2 linked regions of the Planctomyces sp. SH-PL62 genome follow. The protein of the gene in region 2 interacts with the protein of the main gene of each other region in a pairwise test. Links are inferred from orthologs where the notes say so. Each region holds a gene or a part of one and is shown on either strand. Other genes may lie near its edges. The genes, in order: VT85_RS13045 and VT85_RS23895.

What was found.
Region 1: the proteins of VT85_RS23895 (region 2) and VT85_RS13045 interact in binary tests that used the Escherichia coli proteins (3 or more experiments, as listed by UniProt). The link is inferred for Planctomyces sp. SH-PL62 from one-to-one orthologs.

What each region holds. Positions count from the first base shown.
Region 1 is NZ_CP011273.1:3,361,164-3,368,624, forward strand. The notes cover bases 2,892-6,188. They hold VT85_RS13045 (sensor histidine kinase), read right to left. Parts: upstream 5,789-6,188; coding sequence 3,092-5,788; downstream 2,892-3,091. Other genes in these bases: VT85_RS13040 (response regulator), read right to left, coding at 2,892-3,064; kdpC (potassium-transporting ATPase subunit KdpC), read right to left, coding at 5,785-6,188. In the rest of the region: VT85_RS13025 (AAA family ATPase), read left to right, coding at 117-1,076; VT85_RS13030 (RNA ligase family protein), read left to right, coding at 1,092-1,607; VT85_RS29160 (hypothetical protein), read left to right, coding at 1,631-1,831; VT85_RS27620 (hypothetical protein), read left to right, coding at 1,828-1,992; more of VT85_RS13040, read right to left, coding at 2,372-2,891; more of kdpC, read right to left, coding at 6,189-6,363; potassium-transporting ATPase subunit KdpB, read right to left, coding at 6,394-7,461. UniProt on the Escherichia coli protein: Member of the two-component regulatory system KdpD/KdpE involved in the regulation of the kdp operon. KdpD may function as a membrane-associated protein kinase that phosphorylates KdpE in response to environmental signals.
Region 2 is NZ_CP011273.1:6,102,069-6,109,218, reverse strand. Bases 2,197-5,182 are described here. They hold VT85_RS23895 (PTS sugar transporter subunit IIA), read right to left. Parts: upstream 3,932-5,182; coding sequence 3,461-3,931; downstream 2,197-3,460. Other genes in these bases: VT85_RS23890 (HPF/RaiA family ribosome-associated protein), read right to left, coding at 4,166-4,507; VT85_RS23900 (HPr family phosphocarrier protein), read right to left, coding at 2,941-3,273; ptsP (phosphoenolpyruvate--protein phosphotransferase), read right to left, coding at 2,197-2,777. In the rest of the region: VT85_RS23910 (TIGR03936 family radical SAM-associated protein), read right to left, coding at 22-699; more of ptsP, read right to left, coding at 1,005-2,196; VT85_RS29720 (L-lactate permease), read left to right, coding at 5,957-6,436; VT85_RS23880 (Hsp20/alpha crystallin family protein), read right to left, coding at 6,476-7,006. UniProt on the Escherichia coli protein: Seems to have a role in regulating nitrogen assimilation.

The sequences.
Region 1 (7,461 bases), 2.7 Mb from region 2 along the record:
TGCGACGTGAGAGTACGAGTCCGGGGTTCGCCGAGAACCGGATCGGCACCGTCGGGGAACGGAACCCCCCGCCACGTCGGTGGGCGGCGATCGTCCCTTCCCCGGAGTCGAGCCGCATGTCCCAATCGATCAGTCTCGCAGCCGCCGTGGCCGACGCCACCACGCTGACCGAGGCGGGGTACGTCGGCGAGGACGTGGAGACGATTCTCCACAAGCTCCTGCTCGCCGCCGGCATGGACGTGCAGGTCGCCCAGCGTGGCATCGTCTACATCGACAAGCTCGGCGGCGGCCGGGTCCACGGGGCGAAGGACATGCGGCGGGGCGTCCAGCACGCCCTGCTGAAGATGATCGAGGGAACCGTGGCCCACGTCCCGCCGAACGGCGGCTACAAGGCCGTCGGGGAGACTTGCGTCCCCCTCGACACGACGAACGTCCTGTTCCTCTGCGGTGGGGCGTTCGTCGGCCTGGACGAGGTAGTCGCTCGCCGACTCGGGCGGAGGGCGTTCGGGTCCGATCAGGCGGGCTCGGCCGTCGGGGACGAGGGGACGAATCCGCTCCGCCGGGTCTCGCCCGAGGATGTCGAGGGCTTCGGGCTGATCCCCGAGTTGATCGGCCGCCTGCCGGTGATCGCCACGCTCGACGCCCTGGGCGTGGACGACCTCGTGCGTATTCTCCGGGGGCCGAAGGAGTCGCTGATCGATCAGTATCGGAAGCTCCTCATATACCGCCAGGCCCGCCTGGACTTCACTGATGGGGCGGTCCGGGCGATCGCCGAGCTGGCCCACGAGCGAGGGACGGACGCTCGTGGGCTGCGGGCGATCGTCGAGCGGGTGCTGAATGAGGCAGGTCCTCTACGACCCCGAGCCCTGGGTGAGTTACACGATCACCGAGGAGACCGTCCGGGGCGGGGTCGTCGATGTCTTCCGGTTCTCCGACATGCTCGACGACGAGGCTCCACCGTTGCGGCATCGGATGATCGGGCGGGCGAGGTGACGAAGTTCATCGGCGGTGTCGTGAACAGCCGGGCCGTCGGCGATGTCTACGCCCGATCGGGCCTGCGGCGAACCGGAGCATGAGTTGCGGCGACGGCGATGGGGCGGTCATTCGTCGAGTTCGTGAAGTACCCGAGGACGCCCCACCTCTTCGGCTCCCGAGGGACCGACGACGACAAGCATCTGAGTGACGCCGAATCGGCCCGGTTCCTCGCCGACGGATCGCTGATCGTCGAGGAGAAGCTCGACGGCACCAACGTCGGCGTCCACTTCTCGGCCGACGGAGCGATGGCGCTCCAGTGTCGGGGCCACCTGATCACCGAGGGGATGCACCCGCAGTACGATCTCCTCAAGCAGTGGGCCGCCGTGAAACGGCCCGTCCTGGAGACGATGCTGGGAGACCAGTTCATCCTTTTCGGCGAATGGGTTTATGCGAGGCATTCCGTCCTCTACAAACGCCTGCCGCACTACTTCTTCGAGTTCGACGTGTACGACAAACGGGCCGGGGCGTTCCTCGATCTGGAACGTAGGCTGACGCTGTTGGATGGGACCGGGCTCTCGACGGTGCCGGTGGTCCATGGGGGGGGCTGGGGCGAGATCAGCTCTCGGACTTGATCGGGCCGTCCCGATTCGACGCCGTGTTCGAGAACCCGCTCACCGGCCGCACCGACGCCCTGATGGAGGGCCTCTATCTGCGGACCGAGGCCGGCGGCGTCGGCTCGGGCCGGGCCAAGTTCGTCCGGCCCGAGTTCGTCGAGAAGATCAAGCAAAGCGAGCACTGGCAGCACCGGGCGATGGTCCCCAACCGCCTGGACGACGCGGCGGACATCTGGTCATGAACTGGCGTGAGATCCGAACGTCATCGCACGACGAGATCCTGGCGTGGGCCGCCGAGCAGCCGTGGGCACTGGCGATGTCCGCCTGCGCCCAGGATCGGGGTTGGCACGCCGAGGGGGACGTGTGGACCCACACGAAGATGGCCTGCGCCGAGTCGTCGTAGTTCGACGAACGGTCCTCGTTGGGCGACCACGAACGGACGGTCCTCCTCTTCATGGCGCTCCTGCACGACGCCGGCAAGCCGCTCACGTCGCAGGTCGATCCGATGACGGGGCGGGTCACGTCGCTCAAGCACGCCGTGCGGGGGGGAGGCGCCTGGCCCGGTCGGTCCTACGGGATCTCGGCTGCGAACCGGCGACCCGTGAGGAGGTCACCCGGATGGTCCGCCTCCACGGCCGCCCGGCCTTCCTGCTGGAGTAGCCCGAGGTCGCCTCGCTCTCTCGGCTCGTGAGCGACCGTCACCTCTACCACAATCCTGACCCCGGTGGAGGCAGCCTTGTTCGCCGGCTTATCTGAGGCGATTCGACAGGACCAGCGGTCGATCACTCCGCTGCGAATCGATAGCCGACGCCCTGCTCGGTGGCGATGTAACGGGAGCGGGCCGGATCGTCGCCCAGCTTCCGCCGCAGGCCCGCCACGAAGACCCGGAGGTAGTGCGTCTCCTGTGACGCCTGCGGCCCCCAGACTTCACGGAGCAGGAATCGGTGGGTGAGCACTTTGCCCGGATGTTTCATGAGCGTGACGAGCAGCTTGTATTCGATGGGGGTCAGGGCGATCCGTTCCTCGCCCTCGAGAACCTGCCTCGCCGAGAGATCGACTCGGAGGTCGCCGATCGAAAGGACCGAGGATTCCGTTCGGGCGGGGTGAGCGTGCCGCATCGCCGTGCGGATGCGGGCGAGCAACTCGCCGATGCCGAAGGGCTTGGTCAGGTAGTCGTCGGCGCCCTCGTCGAGCGCCCGGACCTTCTGCGTCTCCTGGTCCCTGGCGGAGAGGATGAGGATCGGGGCGGTGAGCCATTCCCGGAGCCGTAGGATGACCTCCTGGCCGTCGATGTCCGGCAGCCCGAGGTCGAGGATCACGAGGTCGGGCGGCTGCCGGGCGGCGAGCTTCACGCCCGACTCGCCCGACTCGGCCTCGACGATCCCGTAGCCCTCGGCGGTGAGGGAGGCACGCAGGAAGCGCCGGATGGGAAGCTCGTCGTCGATGATCAGGATCAGGTGGCTTCCTTCGGGCACGGGCGTCTTCCTCCGTCTCGGTCGTGGTCAGTCCCCGCTCGATTCGATTTCGATCTGCGGGGGATCTTGCGGGAGGGGGAGCCGCAGGGTGAAACGCACCCCACCGTCGGGTCGATTCGCAGCCGTGATCTCCCCACCGTGGACCTTCGCCACGGCTCGGCAGATCGCCAGGCCCAGCCCGCTGCCACGCCCGGCGTCGGCGTGGGGATCGCCACGGCGGAATTTCTCGAAGATCCGCTCCTCGGAACCCGGAGGCAAGCCGGGGCCGTCGTCGGCGACGTTGATGATCACCCAACCTGCCTCGGGCCTCGCCGTGATGGAGACGACCGCTTGCGGGGGCGTATAGCGGGCGGCGTTCTCCAGCAGGTTGACGAACAACTGTTCCAGAAGCAGGCCGTCCACCAGCAGCAGGGGCAGGTCGCCGGGGATCGACACCTCGACCCGTCGATCGCCCAACTCGCACCGGGTGCGGCCGAGTGCCGATCCCACGACCTCCTCCAGGATGTTCCATTGCATCCGGGCGGTCGCCCCGCCCATTTCCAGCCTCGACATCTGGAGGATGTCCTCCAGGAGCCGGGTCAGGCGGTTAGCCTCGTCGGCGATCGTCTCCAGCAGTTGGCGTCGGGTCGACTCGTCGAACGTGTCGGTTTGGAGCAGGCCGGTGCTGGCCCCGGCGATGGCGGCGAGCGGCGTCCGCAGGTCGTGGGAGACGCCGCTCAGCAGGGTGTTGCGGACCTGCTCGGCCTGGGCCTGGACCAGGGCCTCCGAGGCCGCGAGCGACATCCGGTCTCGCTCGATCGCCAGGGCGAGCTGGCCGGCGCACGCCTCCAGCAGCCGCCTCTGGTCGGGCTCCAGCAGCCGCCCGATTGGTTCGGCCTTCACGGCCAGCGCTCCGACTGTCTGTTGCGAGGCCGTCAGCGGCACGAACAGGGCGACGGCGTTGGGGAGCGTGTCGGTCCCCGCCCCCGCCATCTGGTCATGCTCCATGACCCATCGGGCCGTCGGGTCGCTCACCGGGTGGGCGGCGACGGCCGAGCCCCGGCCGAAGGCGACCTCCGGCACGCCGCCGGGTTCGCCGAGATAGATCGCCACCTCCCCGTTCGTCAGCTCGGCGACCTTGCGGGCCGCCGCCGCCGCCAGGAAGGCCGCCCCCGAGATCGAGCTGAGTTGCTTGCCCAGCTCGTAGAGCGCCGTGATGCGGCGCTCTCGAAGAGTCCCGCTCTCGACCTGAGATCTGAGCCGGGCGGTGAGGGTGCTGATCAACAGGGCGATGGCGAGCATGACGCCGAACGTCACGAGGTATTCCGTGTCGGCCACGGCGAATGTGTAGCGGGGCGGGACGAACCCGATGTCGAAGACCAGGACGGCCACGACGCTCGCCAGGATCGAGGGCGCCCGCCCGCAGACGGCCGCCACGAGGGCGACGGCGGCGAGGAACACCATGGCGACGTTGGCCGAGTGCAGCCCGATCCGATCGACCAGGGCCGCCGCCGCCGTGCCGGCGCCCACGATCGCAGCCGCCTTGAGATAAGGCCGCCGATCGGCCGGGGCGGCGGGCGGTCGAGTCCGGGACGAGCGGGCCGGGTCGCCCTCTCCCCGGACGACGTACACGTCGATGTCGCCGCTGCGTTCGAGCAATTCATCCACGATCGAACCGGACAGGAGCCGCTTCCAGCGGGGCTGTTCGGTCTTGCCGATGAGGATCTTGGTGACGTTCCGGGTGCGGGCGTAATCGAGCAAAGCGGGGGCGACGGATCGGCCCGACAGCGTGACGACCTCCGCCCCGAGCCGCTCGGCAAGACGGTAGTGGTCGGCCAGCCGGACCTGGACCAGCGGGTCGGCGGCCATGTCCATGCGCTCGACGGCCGCCGCCGTCCAGGGGGCGTCGAGGGCCTGGGCCATCCGCTTGGCCGTTCGGAGCACTCGAGCCGTGGAGGGGCTGGGGCCGACGCAGACGAGCAGCCTGTCGGCCGTCGCCCACGGCTCGGAGGCCGACCGCTGCCGCCGGGCGGACTCCACATCGGTTTGGACCCGCCGGGCCGCCTGCCTCAGAGAGAACTCTCGCAATGCCACGAGATTCGACTTCTGGAAGAAGCCCGCCAACGCCCGCTCGGCCTGCTCCGGGATGTAGACCTTGCCCGCCCGAAGGCGTTCGAGCAGCTCCTCGGGCGTGATGTCCACCAGCTCCAAATCATCGGCCCGCTCGAAGACCCGATCGGGGATCGTCTCTCGCACGGTGACGCCGGTGACGCCGCCGATCACGTCGTTGAGGCTGTCGAGGTGCTGGACGTTGAGCGTCGTCCAGACGTTGATCCCCGCCCCAAGCAACTCCTCCACGTCCTGCCATCGCTTCGTGTGACGGGAGCCCTCGGCGTTGTGGTGGGCCAGCTCATCGACCAGGATCAGCTCGGGCCGGCGGGCGAGCGCCGCATCCACATCGAACTCCCGCAGGGTCACCCCACGGTACTCGACCAGGTGTGGCGGGATCGCCTCCAGCCCCTCCAGGAGCGTCAGGGTCTCCGGCCTGCCGTGCGGCTCGACGTAGCCGACGACCACCTCCCTGCCGGATGCAGCCGCCCGCCGGGCGGCCTCCAGCATGGCGTAGGTCTTCCCCACCCCCGCCGCATAGCCGAAGAAGATCTTGAGCGCACCCCGGCCCCGCCGGGCCTCCTCGGCCTGGACCTGCCCAAGTAGGGCGTCGGGGTTGGGGCGCTGATCGATCATGGCCGGCCGGTCGCCTCGTCGAGCGAAAGGTTCAGCAGGAGGACGTTCACACGGGGCTCTCCGAGGACGCCGAGCTGGCACCCCTCGGTGTGGCGATCGATCAGCGCCCGCAGCTCATTTTCCGACATGCCCCGAGCCTTCGCCACACGGGACGCCTGGACCTTGGCGGAGGCCGGGCTGATGTGCGGGTCGAGCCCGCTCCCCGATGCGGTGACCAGATCCACGGGGACGGCCCACGGTCCCGGATCGTCCCGTCGGGATTCGTCGAGCCGGGCCTGCACGGCCTCTTTCAACGCCGGGTTGAGCGGCCCCAGGTTCGAGCCCCCCGACGAGGCGGCATTGTATGGGACCGGAGAGGTGGCCGACGGGCGCCCCCGGAAGTAGGCGTCGTTCGTGAATGCCTGCCCGATGAGCGACGAGCCGACCGGCTCGCCGTCCCGGACGACCAGGCTGCCGTTCGCCTGCGACGGGAACACGACCTGGGCGACCGTCGTGACGAGGAGCGGGTAGGCCACGCCCGTCAGCAGGGTCAGGATCGCCAGCATCACGACGGACGTGCGGAGGGCATCTTTCATGGGACTCGTTCCTCTCGTATCGGCGACCGGTCAGACGATACCGATCGCCGAGAGCAGCAGGTCGATCGCCTTGATCCCGACGAAGGGCACCACGAGCCCGCCCAGGCCGTAGACGAGCATGTTGTCCCGCAGGAGCTGGGCGGCCCCGACGGGACGGTAGCGGACGCCCCGGAGGGCCAGCGGCACCAGGGCGATGATGATCAGGGCGTTGAAGATCACCGCCGACAGGATCGCGCCGGACGGGGAGGACAGCCGCATCACGTCGAGCGACCCGAGCACCGGGTAGGTCGTGGCGAAGGCGGCGGGGAGGATGGCGAAGTACTTCGCCACGTCGTTGGCGATGCTGAAGGTCGTCAGCGCCCCTCGGGTCATCAGCAGCTGCTTGCCGATGTTGACGACCTCGATGAGCTTCGTCGGGTTCGAGTCGAGGTCCACCATGTTCCCGGCCTCCTTGGCCGCCTGCGTGCCGGTGTTCATGGCGACCGCCACGTCGGCCTGGGCCAGCGCCGGGGCGTCGTTGGTGCCGTCGCCGGTCATCGCCACCAGCCGGCCGCCCTTCTGATACTCTCGGATGAGCGAGAGCTTCGCTTCGGGGGTCGCCTCGGCCAGGAAGTCGTCCACGCCCGCCTCGGCGGCGATGGCGGCGGCGGTCAGCGGGTTGTCGCCGGTGATCATCACCGTCTTGATGCCCATGCGGCGCAGCTCGGAGAACCGCTCCTTGATGCCCCCCTTCACGATGTCCTTCAGCTCGACCACGCCGAGCGCTTGGGCATCCCGACTCACGACCAGCGGCGTCCCTCCCGACCGTGCGATCGTCCGCACCCGTTCGGTCAGCGTCTCGGGGATGACGCCCCCTTGATCCTGGATGTGGCGGGCGACGGCCTCGGTTGCCCCCTTGCGGATGACTCGGCCGTCGAGGTCAACGCCGCTCATCCGGGTCTGGGCGGTGAACGCTACGAACTCGACGGCATGATCGTGCAGGTCGTGGCCACGGAGCCCGAAGCGGTCCTTGGCGAGGACGGCGATGCTGCGGCCCTCTGGCGTCTCGTCGGCGATCGAGGCGAGCTGGGCCGCCTCGGCGAGCTCTCGTTCCGAGAC
Region 2 (7,150 bases):
GATGCGATTCGTTTCGGTCGTTCAGGTGAGCTCGGTCGGGCTCGGCTCGACTCGGCCGGCCAGTTCCACGTGGGTGCGCGTCAGGAAGGCGCCGCCGTCGAGGAGGTCGCGGACGCCGAGGCATTCGAGGACTTCCTCGGGGCGCGCCGAGCCTTCGGGCGAGGCCTTCAAACGGGCGAGAAAGGTCCCTTCGTCGTTCAGGCGGGCGTCGAGCAGGAGCGGTCGGAGGTCGAATTCGACGTCGCGCTTCCGGTCCGGTCGACGCCGGGTCACGATGCGGCTGTCGCTCTCCAGCAGGGATTCGAGGGCGGTCGCCAGGCCTTCCCGGCGATCTTCGGGGATCGGCAGTTCATACTCGACCCAGGCGGGCCGAGGGGGGGGCGAGTGGGGCTCCATCGCCTCGGCTTCCAGCCATTCGAGGCCCGGGGGCGAGGTCGAGGCCAGGCGGGCCGGCAAGTCGTCGAGCTCGATCGGTTCGCTCAGCTCGACGTCCACGACCTCGCGGAGCCCGGCGATCCCCAGGCCCATCGCCAGGGCGAAGGTGATCTTGGGGCGGGGCGAGAAGCCCTGGGTGGCGGCCACCGGGATCGCCGCCCGCCGCATCAGCCGCTCGAAGCAGCGCATGAGGTCGTGGTGGCTGGTCAGGCGGAGGTCGCCGCGCTTGGCGAATCGGAGGCGGACCTTGACGGCTTGGCTCATAAAGATGCGGCGGCTTCGGTCGATCGGTCGATCCACGTTCACGAGGCTCGGCGTCCCGGAGCGGTGCGGTCGCGGCCCGGACGGATCCGGGGCCGGGGGAGAGGTTCATTCCGCTCGACGGGTCGGGGCTCGGGGCCCTGGGGGCGTCGGGGGCTTGAACGCGGGGCGTCTGGTCGCGGGGGGCGTCGTGAGGCGTCTCGGCTCGGGTCGATCTCGTTCGGGTTTCGGCTTCGGGGTCAGTATCACCGGCGGGCGGCCCCGGCTCCGCGTCGCGCGGCCGGGGGCCCGGGGGAACCCGGGGGACGTCAGGGGGTCGCTTCGATCGCGGGTCGGTCTCGGTCCTCGGATCCGGTCGGTTCCGGCTCGGCCGCGTCGGCCGGCTTCAGGGCGGACTTCAGCAGGTCGAGGACCTCGCCGGCGGTGTCGAGTTCGAGGGCGCGGGCGGCGACGGCCCGCGCGTGGTCGGCTCGGATGCCGCGGATCAGGCGACGGACCTCCGGCAGCTGGTGCGGCGGCATGCTCAGCTCGCGCACCCCCAGCCCCAGGAGGAAGAGGGTGTAGAGCAACTCGCCCCCCATCGAGCCGCAGACCCCGCAGGGGATGCCCCTGGCGGCGGCGGCCTCGACCACCTTGGCGATCAGGCGGAGGACCGCCGGGTCGGCGGCGTTGTAGAGGTGGGCGACGGTCTCGTTGGTGCGATCGACGGCCAGGGTGTACTGGATCAGGTCGTTGGTCCCGATCGAGAAGAAGTCCACCTCCTTTGCGAAACGGTCGGCCATGAGGGCGGACGCCGGCACCTCCACCATGATCCCCAGCAGCAGGCCCTCGCGGAGCGACCGGCCCTCGGCGCGGAGTTCGGCGGCGACTTCGCCCAGCAGGTCGCGGGCGCGGCGAAGCTCGTCGAGCGTGGTGACCAGGGGGAGGAGGATCCGCAGGTCCCCCAGCGCCGAGGCGCGGAGCAGGGCCCGGAGCTGGGTGCGGAACAGTTCCGGACGCCGCAGCGAGAAGCGGAGGCTGCGCAGGCCCAGGGCGGGATTGGACTCGGCCCCGAGGCCGCCGACGCTGGCGGCCAGCTTGTCGGCGCCCAGGTCGAGGGTCCGGATCACGACCGGCCGGCCCTGGAGCGAGCGGACGACCTCCGCGTAGGCTTCGTACTGCTCCTCCTCGGTGGGGGCGGCGGCGGAGCGCAGGTAGAGGAACTCGGTGCGGTACAAGCCGATCCCGGCGGCGCCCCACTTCCGGCAGGCGGTCGCCTCCTCGACGAACTCGATGTTCCCCCAGAGGGCGATCTCGACGCCGTCGAGGGTCACGGCCGGGAGGCTCGACTCCTCCGAGAAGGTGCGGTAGCGGGCCGACCGGGCCTCGGCCGCGGCGCGGTAGCGGGCCAGCGTGGCGGGGGAGGGGTCGAGCACGACCAGCCCTTCCTCGCCGTCGAGGACCGCCTGGCGGGCCGAGCGGGCGTGGACGAGCACGGCCCCCATCCCGGCGACGGCGGGGATCTCCAGGGCCGCCGCGACGATCGCGGTGTGGCTGGCCCGGCCCCCGGACTCGGTGGCGAATCCCAGGACCCGGCGGGGGTCGAGCTGGGCCGCGTCGCTGGGCGTCAGGTCGTGGGCCAGGACCACGGAGGGGGTCGCCAGGTCGTCCAGGAACGAGCCCGGCCTCAGGCCGACGAGCTGGCCGACGATCCGGGCCTCGATGTCCCGGACGTCGGCGGCCCGCGCCGCGAGGTGCGAGTCGCTGAGGCGTTCGAGCCGGTCGGCGTGGCCTTCGAGGACCTCGATGACGGCGTGCTCGGCCGAGATCCGGTGCTGCTCGATCCGGGCGCGGGCGTCGGCCCGGAGCTGGGGGTCCTCGATCATGGCCGCGTGGGCGGCGAGGATCTCGGCGTATTGCGGGCCCAGGCGCTGGCGGGCCTCGGCCTCGGCCTGCGCGCCCTCGGCGGCGGCGGCGGCGAGCGCCTGCTCGAGCCGCGCGACCTCGCCGGGGACGGCCTCGGGGGCGATCTTGCGCGGCGGGAGCCGCATCCCCTGGGGGTCCAGCACCACCACCGGCCCGATGGCGATCCCGGGGCTCACGCCGATCCCCTGGAAGACCTGCTCCGGGGCGGGGTCGTGGGGGGCCGGCGTCGGCGGGGGGCGGGCCGCGGCCGGGGCGGTTCGCCGGAGGACGCCGGCTCGGGCGAGGGCCCTCGCGACGGCCCGCCGTCTCCGCGCCAGGATGTGCCGTCGATCCCCAAGGTCATCGGGGCGGCTCCGCGTCCGCCGGCGCGCCGAGGGGCTCGCCGTCGTCGTCCTCGTAGAACCGGGCTTCCGCCAGGGCGGCCAGGGCGGCCACGGCTTCCTCGGCGTCGGGGCCGCGGGCCTCGACTTCCATCCGCGTGCCGCATTCGGCGGCCAGCGAGGTGAGGTCGAGGATGCTCTTGCCGTTGAAGCAGCCGCCGTTGTAGTGGACGCGCACGTCCGAACGATACCTCAGCGCGAGCTTCACGAACTTGTCGGCGGGCCGCAAGTGGAGCCCTAGACTGTTGAGGATCTCGATCCAGCGGCGGGCGACGGTCGTTTCGTGGATCATCAGCGGCTCGATCGGCATGCGCGCCGAAGGCGATCGGATTCCGCGGCTCCCGGCGGTGCGGCCCGCCGGCCCGAGGGCCGTACCGTCGCGGCGAGTTGTTTCGTGTCGTTCGCGGTTCGTCCCGCCGGTTGCGACGCCCCCCCGATCTGGAGGGGGCGTCGCAACCGGCGCGGGTGTCGTCAAGACGTCAGACGGCGGCCCCGTCGGCCTCTTCCAGGACCTCGACCACGTCCTGCGGCGATTTCGACTGCCGCAGGAAGCTCACGAAGCGCTCGTCCTTAAGGTGTCGGGAGATGTTCTCGAGCGCCCGCAGGTGGTCGCCGGGTTGGTTGTGGGGCGACACCAGCAGGAAGAAGATGTCGACCGGCTCGTCGTCCAGGGCCGCGAAATCGACCCCTTGGGGCGAGAGGGCCACGGTGCCGATCAGCCGCTGGAGCGTCTGATGCCGGGTGTGGGGGACCGCCACGCCCATGCCGATCCCGGTGGAGCCCAGCTCCTCGCGGTTCAGGATGGCGCGGATGACGCTCTCCACCTCGCCGTCGGGGAGCTGCCCGGCCGTATTCAGGCCGGCGACCATCTCCCGGATCGCTTCTTCCTTCGTCGTGGCCTTCAGGTCCACGATGATGCTGTCCCGGACCACGAAATCCAATAACTTCATCAGCCCCTCCATCGACGGGCCGCCAGGCCGATCGCTTCCTCTTCATCCCGGCCCCGCCCCCGCGCCCTCACGAACCATTCGAAGGGGGGGCGGTGCGTCCGGGTCCCGGCCGCCTTCGGAGTCGGCGAGGCCGAGATCCGGGGTCCGCTCTGATCGGAGCGGGAGGCGTCGGGAGTTGTTTCTACGACAGAACGCGTCTCGGGGTGGTTCCTCTCCGGTCCGGGCCCGCCTGGATCAGTCGATCTCGCCGACCGATCGCGAGGGATCCCCGCCCTGAGGGACGTCGCCCTTGTGGTTCTGCGACTTCTCTTTGAATCGCCGAAGCTGGGTCTCGATCTTGTGCAGGCACTGGTCCGCCGCCGCTTCGAGCGTCGGGCCGCTTTCGGTGGCCACGAAGTCGTTCTTATGTTCGGCGGAGACCTGAAACTCCACGTTCCAGATCGCTTTCTCTTGCGAGGTCGCGATCTCGATCGACATGAGTCGGCCGAATCTGGTCAACTTTTCCGCTTTTTCTTGCAGGCGTTGCCGCTGGGCCGGGGTCAGCTCGCCGTGTCGCGTCGAGATCTCGATTAGCACCCGTCGACTCCTTCCCAGACGCCCGGCGCGGGCCGGAGAGGGCGCGCGGTCGTAGCGACGAAACACTGGTTTCACCTTAACCTCCGGTTCGCGCCGTGGTCAAGCCTGCTCCCCTGGCAAAGGCTCGGGCGGATCGGTCGTCGGGGTTCCGGGGGGCCCTTTCGGCGGGCCTCATCATCTATTAATGTGGCGGCCGTTCCAACGCGATTCGAGGCGGGCGGCCCGGCGCCCTGGGGGTTCTCGGCCGATGTGGACACAGAATTACGACCCGATCGGGAGCTGGCCGATCTCGACGCTGCTCGCGGCCCTGCCGATCCTGACGCTGATGGGGCTGCTGGTCTCGAATCGGGTCCCGGCCTGGACGGCGGCGGCGGCGGCGTTGGCGACGGCCCTGGCGACGGCCGTCCTGGGGTTCGGGATGCCCTGGTCGATGGCGGCGGCGGCGGCCGGGACGGGGGCGGTCTTCGCGCTGATCCGGATCGTCTACCTGATCGTGGCGGCGATGTTCCTGTACGACCTGGCGGTGGCGACCGGCCGGTTCGAGTTGATGAAGGCGTCGATCGCGCGGCTCTCGCCCGACCGTCGGGTCCAGGCGGTGCTGGTGGCCTTCTCGTTCGGCAGCTTTTTGGAGGGCTGCGCGGGGTTCGGGGCCCCGGTGGCGATCGCCTCGGCGTTCCTGGCGGGGCTGGGGTTCCGGCCGCTCCAGGCCGCCGTGCTGGCCCTGGTGGCCAACACGGCGTCGGTGAGCTGGGGGAGCGTGGGCATCCCGCTGACGACCCTGGGCGCGGTCTCCGGGATGGACGTGGAGGCGCTCAGCGTGACCACGTCGAGGCTCCTGTTCCTGACGACGCTGGCGGCCCCGTTCTGGCTCTCGGCGATCGTGGCCGGGCCTCGGCGGGCGTTCGGCGCCTGGCCCCCGTTGCTGGCGGTCGGGGGGACGTATGCGACGGTCCAACTCCTCTGGGCCCGGTTCGTCGGGGTCGAGCTGGTCTCGATCGCCTCGGCCGCTGCGAGCCTGGCCGCCGGGGTGGTCGCGCTTCGGCTGTGGAAACCGCGACGACCCTGGCGATTCGAGGAGGACGACGCGGAGGGGGGCGAGGGGGAGGCCCGGCGGCTCTCGATCCGGGAGGTGGCCGCCGGCTGGTTGCCGTTCGTCCTGTTGACGATCGGGGTGATGGTCTGGGTGGCGCCGGCGGTCGAGGCGTGGGGGACTCCATCGGTCAAGGGGTGGCTGGACGCCCGCTGGTCGTGGAAGCCGCAGGTGGGGGTGCTGCATCAGAAGGTCGCGAGGGGTGAGGCGGTGACGGGCCGCGCGGTCCCGACGACGGCCGACCTGGAGACGGCGGTGCTGGACGTGAGCCCGCTCTCGGCGATCGGGACGGCGGTGTGGCTGGCGGCGGTGGTCGGCGGCCTGGCGATGGGGCGGGGCCGAGCCGGCAGGCCCGGATCATGCTGGGGACGCTGCGACGGATGCGGACGGCGGCGCTCGCCATCCTTTGCATGCTGGCCCTGGGGTACGTCACGCGGTACTCGGGGATGGACGCCGTGCTGGGCCTGGCGTTCACTCGCGCGGGACGCGAACTCTACCCGGTGTTCGGGACGCTGCTGGGCTGGTTGGGGACGGCGCTGACGGGTTCGATCACGTCTAGCAACGTCCTGTTCGGCAACCTCCAGCGGATCACGGCGACGCATCTCGATCTGTCGCCGATCTTGATGGGGGCCGCGAATTCGTCGGGCGGGGCGATGGGGAAGATGATCGCGGCGGCGTCGATCGTGGTGGCCGCGGCCGCGACGGGAGAGGTGGGTCGCGAGGGCGTGGTCCTGCGAGCCGCGTTCCGGCACAGCCTGGCGATGGTCGCCTGCGTGGCGGCCGTGGTCTGGCTGGTCGCTCGGTTCGCCCCCGCCCTCGCGGCCGTCCCGGCGGGATGAACGCCGGGGCGGCCGGGGGCCGGGATCAGCCCTTGGGGATCAGCCCTTGACGGTGATCCGCTTGGGCTGGCACTCGGCCGGCTTGGGGAGGGTGACGGTCAGGACGCCGTTGTGGTAGTCGGCCTCGACGCGGGAGGCGTCGATCCCCGAGGGGAGCGGCACCGACCGGTAGAGTTCGCGTCGGCTCCATTCTCGGACGTCCCCTTCCATCTTGGGCTCGGTCTTGTGGAAGGCCCGGAGCATGAGATGGTCGTGCTTGACCTGGACGTCGAAGTCGTCGGTCTCGAAGCCGGGGGCCTCGGCGCGGACGATCAGGGCGTCGTCTTTTTCCAGGAGTTCGAGCCCCCAGCGATCATTCGCCGTCGGGGCCTCGAACAGGACGGGCCAGCCGCCGAAGGTCTGCTCGAAGAGCCGGTCGAGCTCCTCGCGCATCCGGCGGATCGGTTCCCACCCCGCGGGGGCGGACGCGTCCGGACGCCTGGTCACGGGCGTGGCGGCCTGGGGGGCGGGCTTGGTCGCCGAACTGGTCTCGGTCTTCGGCTTCTCCATGATTCCGTGTTGCGTAGCCATTGGAACCTCCTGACATCACGGGATGTCGAAGGGCGAGGGAAACCCCGGCCGGTTCGGCACGGAGCCCTCGTCGATCCTATGGGCCTGGACGCCGCTCGTCGCGAGGGCGTCTTGTCCCATCGAAATAGACTTATGCAGATCGCG